DNA from 3 places in the Acetobacterium wieringae genome. Region 2 is predicted to be linked to each of the others. Evidence: riboswitches for the same ligand, from Rfam matches in the RefSeq annotation. Region 2 holds a riboswitch; each other region holds the start of a gene.
What was found. Region 2 has a riboswitch for cyclic di-GMP ahead of CHL1_RS09910 (stalk domain-containing protein). Riboswitches for the same ligand answer to the same signal wherever they lie in the genome.

Region 1 (3,107 bases), 1.9 Mb from region 2:
TCAGTAAAACCATCGGCGTTTTCCTTTCGCATTAATTTTCTTTAGTAACTTCGAGGTTTCCGGGAGCATAGCTGGTGACCCGACCGCCCCGGCGATAGATAATATGATCAATGGTGGCATCCCGGTTTTCATCGACTACGGTGATGATCGCATCCTGATTGACCTCAACGCCAATATAATCAAGCAGATCAGCCTGCACCGGCACCTGGTAGTGACCAGTCGCCGCCGACTCAATGGCTCTGGCCTGGGCGGCCAGATAGACCAGCCGGGCATTGGCGGCATCAGTGCTGTGCTGGCTACTCAGCACCAAACCCGCAATAATCACCACCACAAAAAACAGGATGCTGACCGCCGCCAGGGGAAACCCCCGATCAAAGGCAACCAGCTCGTTTTTGGCAGGAGGAAACTGATATTTGGCAATTGGGTTCACGGTTTACCTCCCGGAGATGTGAAGCTGCCAATCGTAAAATTTGACAGCGATGATTGACGACAAAACGTTGGTTAATTTTACCATGTGATCCGCCGGATTGGCTTAAAGGAATGTAAAAATTTGGCTTTTTTAGCGGGAGTTGGTAAAGAACTCACCAATTGACGATGCTGTTAGTGCCGTTCGGTTATAACTCTTTTTAAGCAAGTCAATGACTGGCTTGAAATCTCTTAAGCCGGAAATCACAAATAAAAAATCTCCCCATCCCCCGCAAACCCGATGACGGGCTTGCGCCTGGGAGGGAGAGAAAATATCCTATGGCGCATAGGACTCACGTTAAATTTATTTAACAGCGGAACTTGGTTTTAGTGGATCTAACGTTACACCATCTTTTGTGTATGTAACTTCTGAAACACGTCCATTCGCATCAACTTTGACAGTCCATGTTGAATTATTTGTTGTAGCACCAGTTCCAGTTGTGTTCGCAACTATATCGCCATTTAAGTAGTTTTTCAATTCTAAAGCAACGCCAGTTGCCCCAGAAGCGCTAACAGCCGCTGAACCAAGATTAGTAGCTTCTGATTCTACAGGTAAATCGCTCGTTATAGTCATACCCAATGCAGTTCCACCCGCCTTCAAACCTTCTTTTGCAAAATGCTCTGTAGCGATTGCCTGTGCTGCCACGTAAATCTCCCGCTGTTCCGCTATTGCCGCTTTTTTCTTTGCATCATTCACAAATCCCAACATTGCCGGAATCGTAAATGCCGCCAAGATCGCCAAAATCACCAATACCACAATAATTTCCACTAGGGTAAACCCTTTTCTGCTTTTCCGTATCTTGTTAATTAACTCCATTTGCATTTCTCCTTACACTTCGTTTTTGCTTTATATGATCATCTGCGCCGGCGATGACTTCTATACGATACTTGTTATCAGCTAAGAATGATTATCTCACACTCTCTTGTTTTTTGCCTTAATCCTGCTCCCCTATTGTCAATTTTGGGCTCAAAAAAAACCGCACTGATACCGTGCGGCAGCTGGCTGTCGTAGCGTGGCGGTTAATTGGACTAACCACGGCTGTAGACCCTGTAGCTTTGCGTCCCAGGGTTTCCCCTGTTTTGCCTTTTTCTGATTTTACTTAGGTTTAATCTTAGTTGATACCCATTAAAAAGTCAAGTTAAAGTTTACAAATTTGTGACAATTCTTACCCCAGTCTCTGCATAAAGGGACTCTTAACAGGCATAAAAAAAATCCAACACTAACAACTGCTGTCCTATTTGCTGGCGTTTCAACCACCATCATAACGTCGACCTTGAAGCTTTGCGTCTTAGACTTACATCTGTTTTTTTAGCAACCCACCCTGAATTACAGCGTTTATAAACCGTTCTTTTGTAAAGGAATTGCGGGGAATGCATATACAGCTATTGTGCTTTTGGTAATATCGTCGAGTAAACTTGAGTTTGGCTGCAACATAACTTTGTTCGGGCGGTTGATAGCCGCCCCTACGCATTTGATGCCCAAGTTATCGTAATGGCCCGGCTATCGTCCAAAATACTGATTAAACTCCTGCTTATCACTGGCCCACTCAAGGCCGACCTCGTAGCTGATTTTCTGATCCCGAACCAGCATGGCCAGGTCCGCATTGAGGGTTTTCATGCCATCGCGGCCACCGGTTTGCATCACCGAGGCCAGCTGGTGGGTTTTATTTTCACGGATCAAGTTCAGCACCGCATCGGTACCGATTAGGACTTCCAGAGCGGCCATCCGACCAGAACCATCGGCCAGGGGCACCAGCTGCTGGGTGACAACCCCTTTTAAAATGCTGGACAGCTGGGTGCGGATCTGCTGCTGGCTGTGGGGGGAGAAGACATCAATGATCCGGTCGATGGTATTGGCAGCGCCGATGGTATGGAGGGTCGACAGCACCAGATGGCCGGTTTCGGCCGCGGTGACGGCGGCCGATACCGTTTCGTAGTCCCGCATTTCGCCCACCAGAATAACATCCGGGTCTTCCCGCAGGGACGAGCGCAAAGCGGCGGCAAAGGAGTTGGCATCGACCCCGATTTCCCGCTGATGAACAATGCTGTGCTTGTGGGTATGCTTATACTCCACCGGATCTTCTATGGTTAAGATATGAACCGCCCGGTTGACATTGATATAGTCAATCATCGAAGCCAGGGTGGTGGATTTCCCGCTGCCAGTGGGCCCGGTAATCAGAATCAGGCCCCGGGGCTCCGATGCCAGCTTGCGGATAATCGGTGGCAGCTTGAGTTCCTCAAAGCTGGGGATGGTATCGTTAAGGAGGCGGATGGCGGCGGCATAGCTGCCCTGCTGTTTATAGATGTTGACCCGTTGCCGCAGCCCTTCCGGGGTAACATGGCAAAAATCCAGGTCACTTCCATCTTCCAGCTTTTTGCGCTCCGCCGGGGTCAGAATGCTGAAAATCAGCTGTTCGATCAGCTGCGGGTTGTGCTCAAAATCGCTCTGATAGAGGCGACCGTTTTTTCTAAAAACCGGGGGCAGGTCCCGGGATAAATGAATGTCTGAACAATCGTTGCGGCGACCATAGTTGACCAGATCTAAAAAACGCATTCTCAGGCTCCTCCTTATTCTACATAGTATGATAATTTAAGAAATTCTTCCATTGAGGTGATTCCTCGGATGGTCAGATTGGCAACAC
Region 2 (3,107 bases):
GGTGGTGAATAATAATAAAAAAATCATTTGGTGTAAATAGCGCAGTTAAAAAAAAAACGGTAAGCTCCCATCAAATGGTTTTTTATTGTAGCGAATATTATTACCCTCAAAAAGGATTCAAATACGATCGAAAAATTACACAAAAAAAGGCCAACCTGAACTGAGTGCTCAGGCTGGCAAAAGAAGAAGAAAATTTATCTCAGCAAAATTGCTTTTGCCAGATATCTTGATTCAGAATAGATGATTAAATGAATTAAACAACCGGTTCCAATTCCGGGACAACGGGGTCGGGAGTCAGTTCAATGACCGGGATTTCAGCGGCCGGATCGGTGCTGCCATCGTCAACCGGGGTTTCGGTGACTGGATCGGTGGTGCCATCGTCAACCGGGGTTTCGGTGGCTGGATCGGTGGTGCCGTCGTCAACTGGGGTTTCGGTGACCGGATCGGTGGTGCCATCGTCAACTGGGGTTTCGGTGACTGGATCGGTGGTGCAATCGTCAACTGGGGTTTCGGTGGCGGGATCGGTGCTGCCGTCATCGACAGGCGTTTCAGTCGCCGGATCATCGACATCGACGATACCGGTGTCGCTGTCGTAACTGACATCAAGATTCAGGATTTCTGCCAGCAGATCGAGGGGAATAAAGGTACGACCGCAGGTAACCTGAACCCGGTCGGTGATATCCACCGGGGTGCCATCGATAGTGGCGGTGATGCCAGCCGCGGTGATTTCGATCACGGCCGTGTCTTTGGTGATGGTCAGGGTTTTGGTTTCTTCATTAAAGACTACCTCGGCTTCCAATTTTTCAGTGATGGCCTTAACTGGAACCATAATGTCACCGCCTTTGATGTAAGCGGGCGCATCAAATTTAATCAGCTGATTGTTAATGGTAACACTGCCGGCATCCAGGGCTTTGGCATCTTCCATCATCTTTTCAATCAGAGCCGAAACATTTTCAAACTGGGCCAGTTCTTCATCGCTATACATGGTTTTCACCACCATATAGCGCTGATTGATGATCGCTTTGATTTGTGATTGGAGTCCCGCCAGTTCGCTTTGGAGACTGTCCAGCTCGGCTTGCAGGGCTTCGGCTCCGGCCGTGTCGCCAGCTGCCAGCAGATCGGCCAGTTCGGCTTCGAGGGCTTCTTTTTCTTCAGCTAAAAGACTTTTCTGTTGGGTCAGTTCTTTTTTCTTTTCGTTCAGTTCCTGTTTGAAGACTTGTTGCGGTTTGGCCGGTTTTTTACCGGGTTTGCTGACTTCCGGGGAGGTTACTGCTTCAGTGGTCCCATCTTCAACGGGTTCAGTGACCGGATCAGTCACAGTCGGTTCGCTGCTGTCAGGGGTGCCAGTTTCAACCGGAACCACCACCGGTTCAGGAACCGGAGCGGGAGCAACGACGACATCCTTTTTAGGGGACGCATTGCCATTGCTTTTGTCTGAATTCTTTGGGGCAGCCAAAGCCGTTGCTGGGGTGGAAAGGGCCAGTGCCAGGACCAAAACGAGAAACAATCTTTTTTTCATAAAAGACTCCTTTCAATTGATCTCCATTAAAAAAACTGTATGCCTAAAAAGGCATACAGTTAAAGACCCTGCGCCCTCTTCGGCAACCCGGCTGTCGTAGCAAAATGCCTTAGACCCGTGGCTTTGCGTCCCTGACTTTCACCAGGTTTGCCATTATCGGAGATATTTGATTTTATTATAAATCAGATCGCAAGCGATTGCAAGGGATAATTCAATGTTTTGAATATAGTTAATTTGATTAAGATTTTTCGGTCCGCAAAATGGTGTTGCGGCCCTGTTTTTTAGCCTGATAGAGGAGCCGGTCGGCCGTTTCGATCAGCTCGCTGACACTGTTGTGATCCCACTCGGCAATTCCGCCGCTGATGGTCAGCTCGATGCGATCGTGGTAGAAACGGGTATCTTTGATTTTGATCCGGATCCGCTGGGCAATCTGGTAGCCCTCGTTGAGGGTGGTGTCCGGCATCACAATTAGGAACTCTTCGCCGCCATAGCGGCCCAGAAAATCGCTTTTGCGGAGGTTATCCATGATGATCTGGACAGTTTCCACCAGTACCGTATCACCAGCCTGATGGCCAAAGCGGTCGTTGACGGATTTAAAATGATCAAGGTCGATCATCATCACCGAAAAGGTCGAATAAAGTAATGGGGTATTGGCATGGATATCCTCCAGAATGTTAAAGATACAGCCCCGGTTGCAGGCTCCGGTGAGGGCATCGATGGTGGATTGCGTAAGCAGAATCGACTCCTGCTTTTTCAAAAACAGGTTGGATTCTTCCAGTTTTTTTAAGATCTGCTTGGTTTTACTGATGTCTTTTGCGTTTAAGATATAGCCGAGGATTTGCCCATCCTCGCTGCGGTAGGCAGAAATCGAGGCGATTACGGTGGTTTTCTGATGGTTGTCTTTAATCATGGTGCCTTCGATGTTTTCCAGGCGGGGGTTTAAAATCAACTTTGCCTGCAAATCACGCAGGCTGCTACTGCCGTCAAAGATGGTGTCAATCGGGCTACCGACGATTTGGCCACAGTGCTTGCCCAGAAACAGCCTAGTATATTGATTGATCCGGAGGATTTTAAGATCACTATCCATAATAATCAGAATATCACCGACCGAATCGATGACGTTTTCCAGGTAGGTTTTGGTAACCAGGGTCGACTGCAGCTTGGCCGACAGCTCATTAAAGGACTGGGTCAGCTGGCCCAGTTCGTTGCTGCCGGAAACCGGCATGAAAAAATCCAGGTTGGTGCCGGAGACCCCTTTAATCCGGTTGGTCAGGCGGATCAAAGGCTCGGTGATGGAGCGGGTCACCAGGAAATAGATCAGCAGCAGGCTAAAGACGGTGTAAGTCAGAAAGACCAGCAGGGTGGCCATCCGGGTGCCATTGATCTGGCGGATAATATCGTCATACTGATAACGGATGGCAATGACCTTCTGGGAATCGTTCATGCCGCCGGGGAAGGTGTTGACATAAATGTATTCCTGATCAAGCAGGCCCAGGTCGCCCGTGATGATCTGGTCGGTGCCATTACTGATGACGGTATCAATCATGGCGATCCGGGCCGGGTCGGTTTCGGTTTGACCGCTACCCAG
Region 3 (3,107 bases), 200 kb from region 2:
AGTAACCAGATGGCAGCAATGGCAGCCAATGCAATCCCGGCAATAATCAAACCATACTCAACCATACCCTGTCCATCTTCTTCTCTAATCATGTGTGATAATCCGTTTTTCATTTTATTTTCTCCTTTTATTTAGTATCTTCGATAAATTTCTATTGATCTATTATCGTTTAAGCCGCTAATTGAGTACCGATATCGGTAAAGAACTGACCAATTTGTGGACCCAGTAACCAGATGGCAGCAATGGCAGCCAATGCAATCCCGGCAATAATCAAACCGTACTCAACCATACCCTGTCCATCTTCTTCTCTGATCATGCGTGACAATCCGTTTTTCATTTCTTTCTTCTCCTTTAAATTTTTTTAAATCGTGCTTAATTTCTTGAACAGTCTACTTCATTATGCAGCCATCTGCGTGCCGATATCCGTAAAGAATTGACTGATTTGCGGCCCCAGCAGCCAAATGGCGGCAATGGCAGCCAATGCAATCCCGGCAATAATCAAGCCATACTCAACCATACCCTGTCCGTCTTCTTCTCTGATCATGTGCATCAATTGATTTCTCATTTCAGTTTCTCCTTCAATATTTTATATTTGTTAGTCAAACTAATTAGAATCATTATGCTGCTAACTGAGTGCCGATATCTGTAAACATTTGCCCGATTTGCGGCCCCAGCAGCCAAATGGCGGCAATGGCAGCCAATGCAATCCCTGCGATAATTAAGCCATATTCAACCATGCCCTGTCCATCTTCTTCTCTGATCATGCGTGATAATCCTTTTTTCATTTTTTCTTCTCCCTTTTAAAAATTTTTCGTAATCGTTACCAAGTAAACTTGCTTTAAAACAACATTCCAAAATCTATCAGATGATTTGTGTTGATAAGATTTAAAATTAATACGGATACAAAACTGGAAGCCATAAATGGTCCCAGGGCGACCTTTGATTTCAAATTACCTTTTCGTCTAATGATCAGGTATGCTGTATAGATCATCAGAAAAAAAGTCATTATCATAATCGCAGAAATTATTCCATAAACACCCAAACAAAAACCAACCGCAGCAGGCATATTTTACGTCTCCCCAACCAGCGCCCTTTCCAATTATTGCTGGTAAAAAGAATATAATAAAACCAATTACTAAACCAAAGATATTCATTCCAATACTGGCAATCGGTTGCCCGGTAATGATGAAGGCACCGCCCACGAATATCGTCATTAATACCAGCTCATTGGGGATTTTTTTAATGCTGATGTCTACAGCAGAAAGAATGACACAGATTGAAAAGAGCAACATACATTCCAATGTTTTTGGTTCAAGTCCGTTGAGTTTTACAAAGACTAACCAGATGGTTGCGTTAAGCATCGCCCAAAATATTGTATCTGTAACACTACCGGATAACTGATGGTTGGTCAAGGTCTTGACTCGCTGTCTGACTAAATAATCAGTCGTTTTTTTCATTAATACTCCCGTCACTGCTCCAATTATAAAAACTTCTGCAGTTATCAGTAATTGATCCATCAGTATCCTCCATTCGTTTTTTGCAATAAAAAAGCAACGATTTACTCGTTGCAATTAAGGCGAATTAAATACACCTATAATCTGCAACTGGCTGTCATATAAATACTTATTTAGACCCTATAGCTTTGCGTCCTTACCTTTCGATAAGTTTGCCAAATATTAAATTGACCAACAACTGAATCGTATAGAATAAAAAAACAACGCATTGACACGTTGCATTATAATCATCATTAAAAAATGTGGTTGTGCAACTGGCTGTCATATAAATAATTACTTAGACCCTAAAGCTTTGCGTCCTTACCTTTCGATAAGTTTGCTAAATATTCTATTGGCATCATGATAAGGCATATATTATCAATTGTCAAGTGAATATTTTGCGAATTATTTTTTTTATTATATTTGCAGCAGTAATATTTTGCTCAAAATACTATAGATTACTACTGACATTAAATATAAGATATTCATTATATGCGCCGATGTTTCTTGTGCATCACTCGACTTTTGATTAATATTGTTGTGCAATTTTGTGATATTATTATCAATCATCAATTGTATTATAATAATCTAATGTTGCAGCCGTTTTTTTGATGATCAATGTTATTTCGCGAAAACTGTTAATCAATATAAAGTCAATGCTTAAAATACTGTATGTTGATTTATGCGGTATAATATTTAAATATGAGCTTTGTAGTCAGCCATAAAAACCAATAATAATTCCTTAATAAATGTTTAAAAATAATTGACAGCTGCTCCGAATTGTGATAAGTTATAATCAGTTAGTTATAACTAACACATGGGGATGGAGGGCACCAAATGAGCATTGTTATTATTGGCGGAAATGATCGCATGATTTATCAATATAAAGATTTATGCAAAGAATATGATTGTCGGGCTAAGGTTTTCACCCAAATGCAGGGTGCAATGAAAAAAAAAATCGGCGTCCCAGATTTGATTGTATTATTTACTGGGACGGTTTCGCATAAAATGGTAAACTGTGCGACCGATGAGGCAAAAAGACTAAATTTGCCCCTGGCACGGTCACATAGCAGCAGTTTGGCTGCATTACGAAACATTCTGGAGGAGCATTGTGCTCAATGTAAGAATTGCGATGGCTGTGTTTTAAAATCGCATACCCGGAAGATGTCGTCATGAACAAGTTCGAGAGAGAATTGATACGCCACTGTTCGCCTACATTAGCCGGAATGAAAACTGGTAATTTATTCAGTTATCCATTTACCAGCTATTGCCAACTCGCAGAGCAGCTGGAGCAGTGTAATAATACGTTGAATGCTCGTGGGGTTTATCTGGAGGTACTGAGGATAAATGCCAGTCGGGTTTTAATCTATGTTTATCGTCAAAGTCGACTGCTCAAAGACTTTTCATGTCCGCGGGTGGACAGCTTTCTTCAGGACATTGGTTATCGTACCGAGGATTTGAAATCTTGTCTGGAATTTTTATCCAAGCGGATTCAAGATTCCAGCGAATTTCCCCACGAGATTGGCTTGTTTTTAAGTTATCCGTTTGAAGATGTTCAGGGATTTATCGAGCATGAAGGAAAAAATTGTAAATATTGTGGTTGTTGGAAAGTAT

Region 1: another riboswitch for cyclic di-GMP. It lies ahead of CHL1_RS00870 (type II secretion system protein); the one in region 2 lies ahead of CHL1_RS09910 (stalk domain-containing protein).
Region 3: another riboswitch for cyclic di-GMP. It lies ahead of CHL1_RS08950 (prepilin peptidase); the one in region 2 lies ahead of CHL1_RS09910 (stalk domain-containing protein).

What each region holds. Positions count from the first base shown of each region.
Region 1 covers NZ_CP097897.1:178,180-181,286, reverse strand. The annotation lists gene CHL1_RS00880 (prepilin peptidase) at 1-13, opposite strand, end outside; gene CHL1_RS00875 (hypothetical protein) at 32-430, opposite strand; gene CHL1_RS00870 (type II secretion system protein) at 770-1,282, opposite strand; cyclic di-GMP riboswitch class I at 1,457-1,560, opposite strand; gene CHL1_RS00865 (type IV pilus twitching motility protein PilT) at 1,967-3,019, opposite strand; gene CHL1_RS00860 (GspE/PulE family protein) at 3,034-3,107, opposite strand, start outside.
Region 2 covers NZ_CP097897.1:2,029,595-2,032,701, reverse strand. The annotation lists gene CHL1_RS09910 (stalk domain-containing protein) at 254-1,519, opposite strand; cyclic di-GMP riboswitch class I at 1,598-1,681, opposite strand; gene CHL1_RS09905 (sensor domain-containing diguanylate cyclase) at 1,758-3,107, opposite strand, start outside.
Region 3 covers NZ_CP097897.1:1,827,600-1,830,706, forward strand. The annotation lists gene CHL1_RS08930 (Flp family type IVb pilin) at 1-113, opposite strand, end outside; gene CHL1_RS08935 (Flp family type IVb pilin) at 170-337, opposite strand; gene CHL1_RS08940 (Flp family type IVb pilin) at 398-565, opposite strand; gene CHL1_RS08945 (Flp family type IVb pilin) at 618-785, opposite strand; gene CHL1_RS08950 (prepilin peptidase) at 963-1,517, opposite strand; cyclic di-GMP riboswitch class I at 1,597-1,681, opposite strand; cyclic di-GMP riboswitch class I at 1,761-1,845, opposite strand; gene CHL1_RS08955 (DUF2325 domain-containing protein) at 2,331-2,669, shown strand; gene CHL1_RS08960 (DUF3793 family protein) at 2,666-3,107, shown strand, end outside.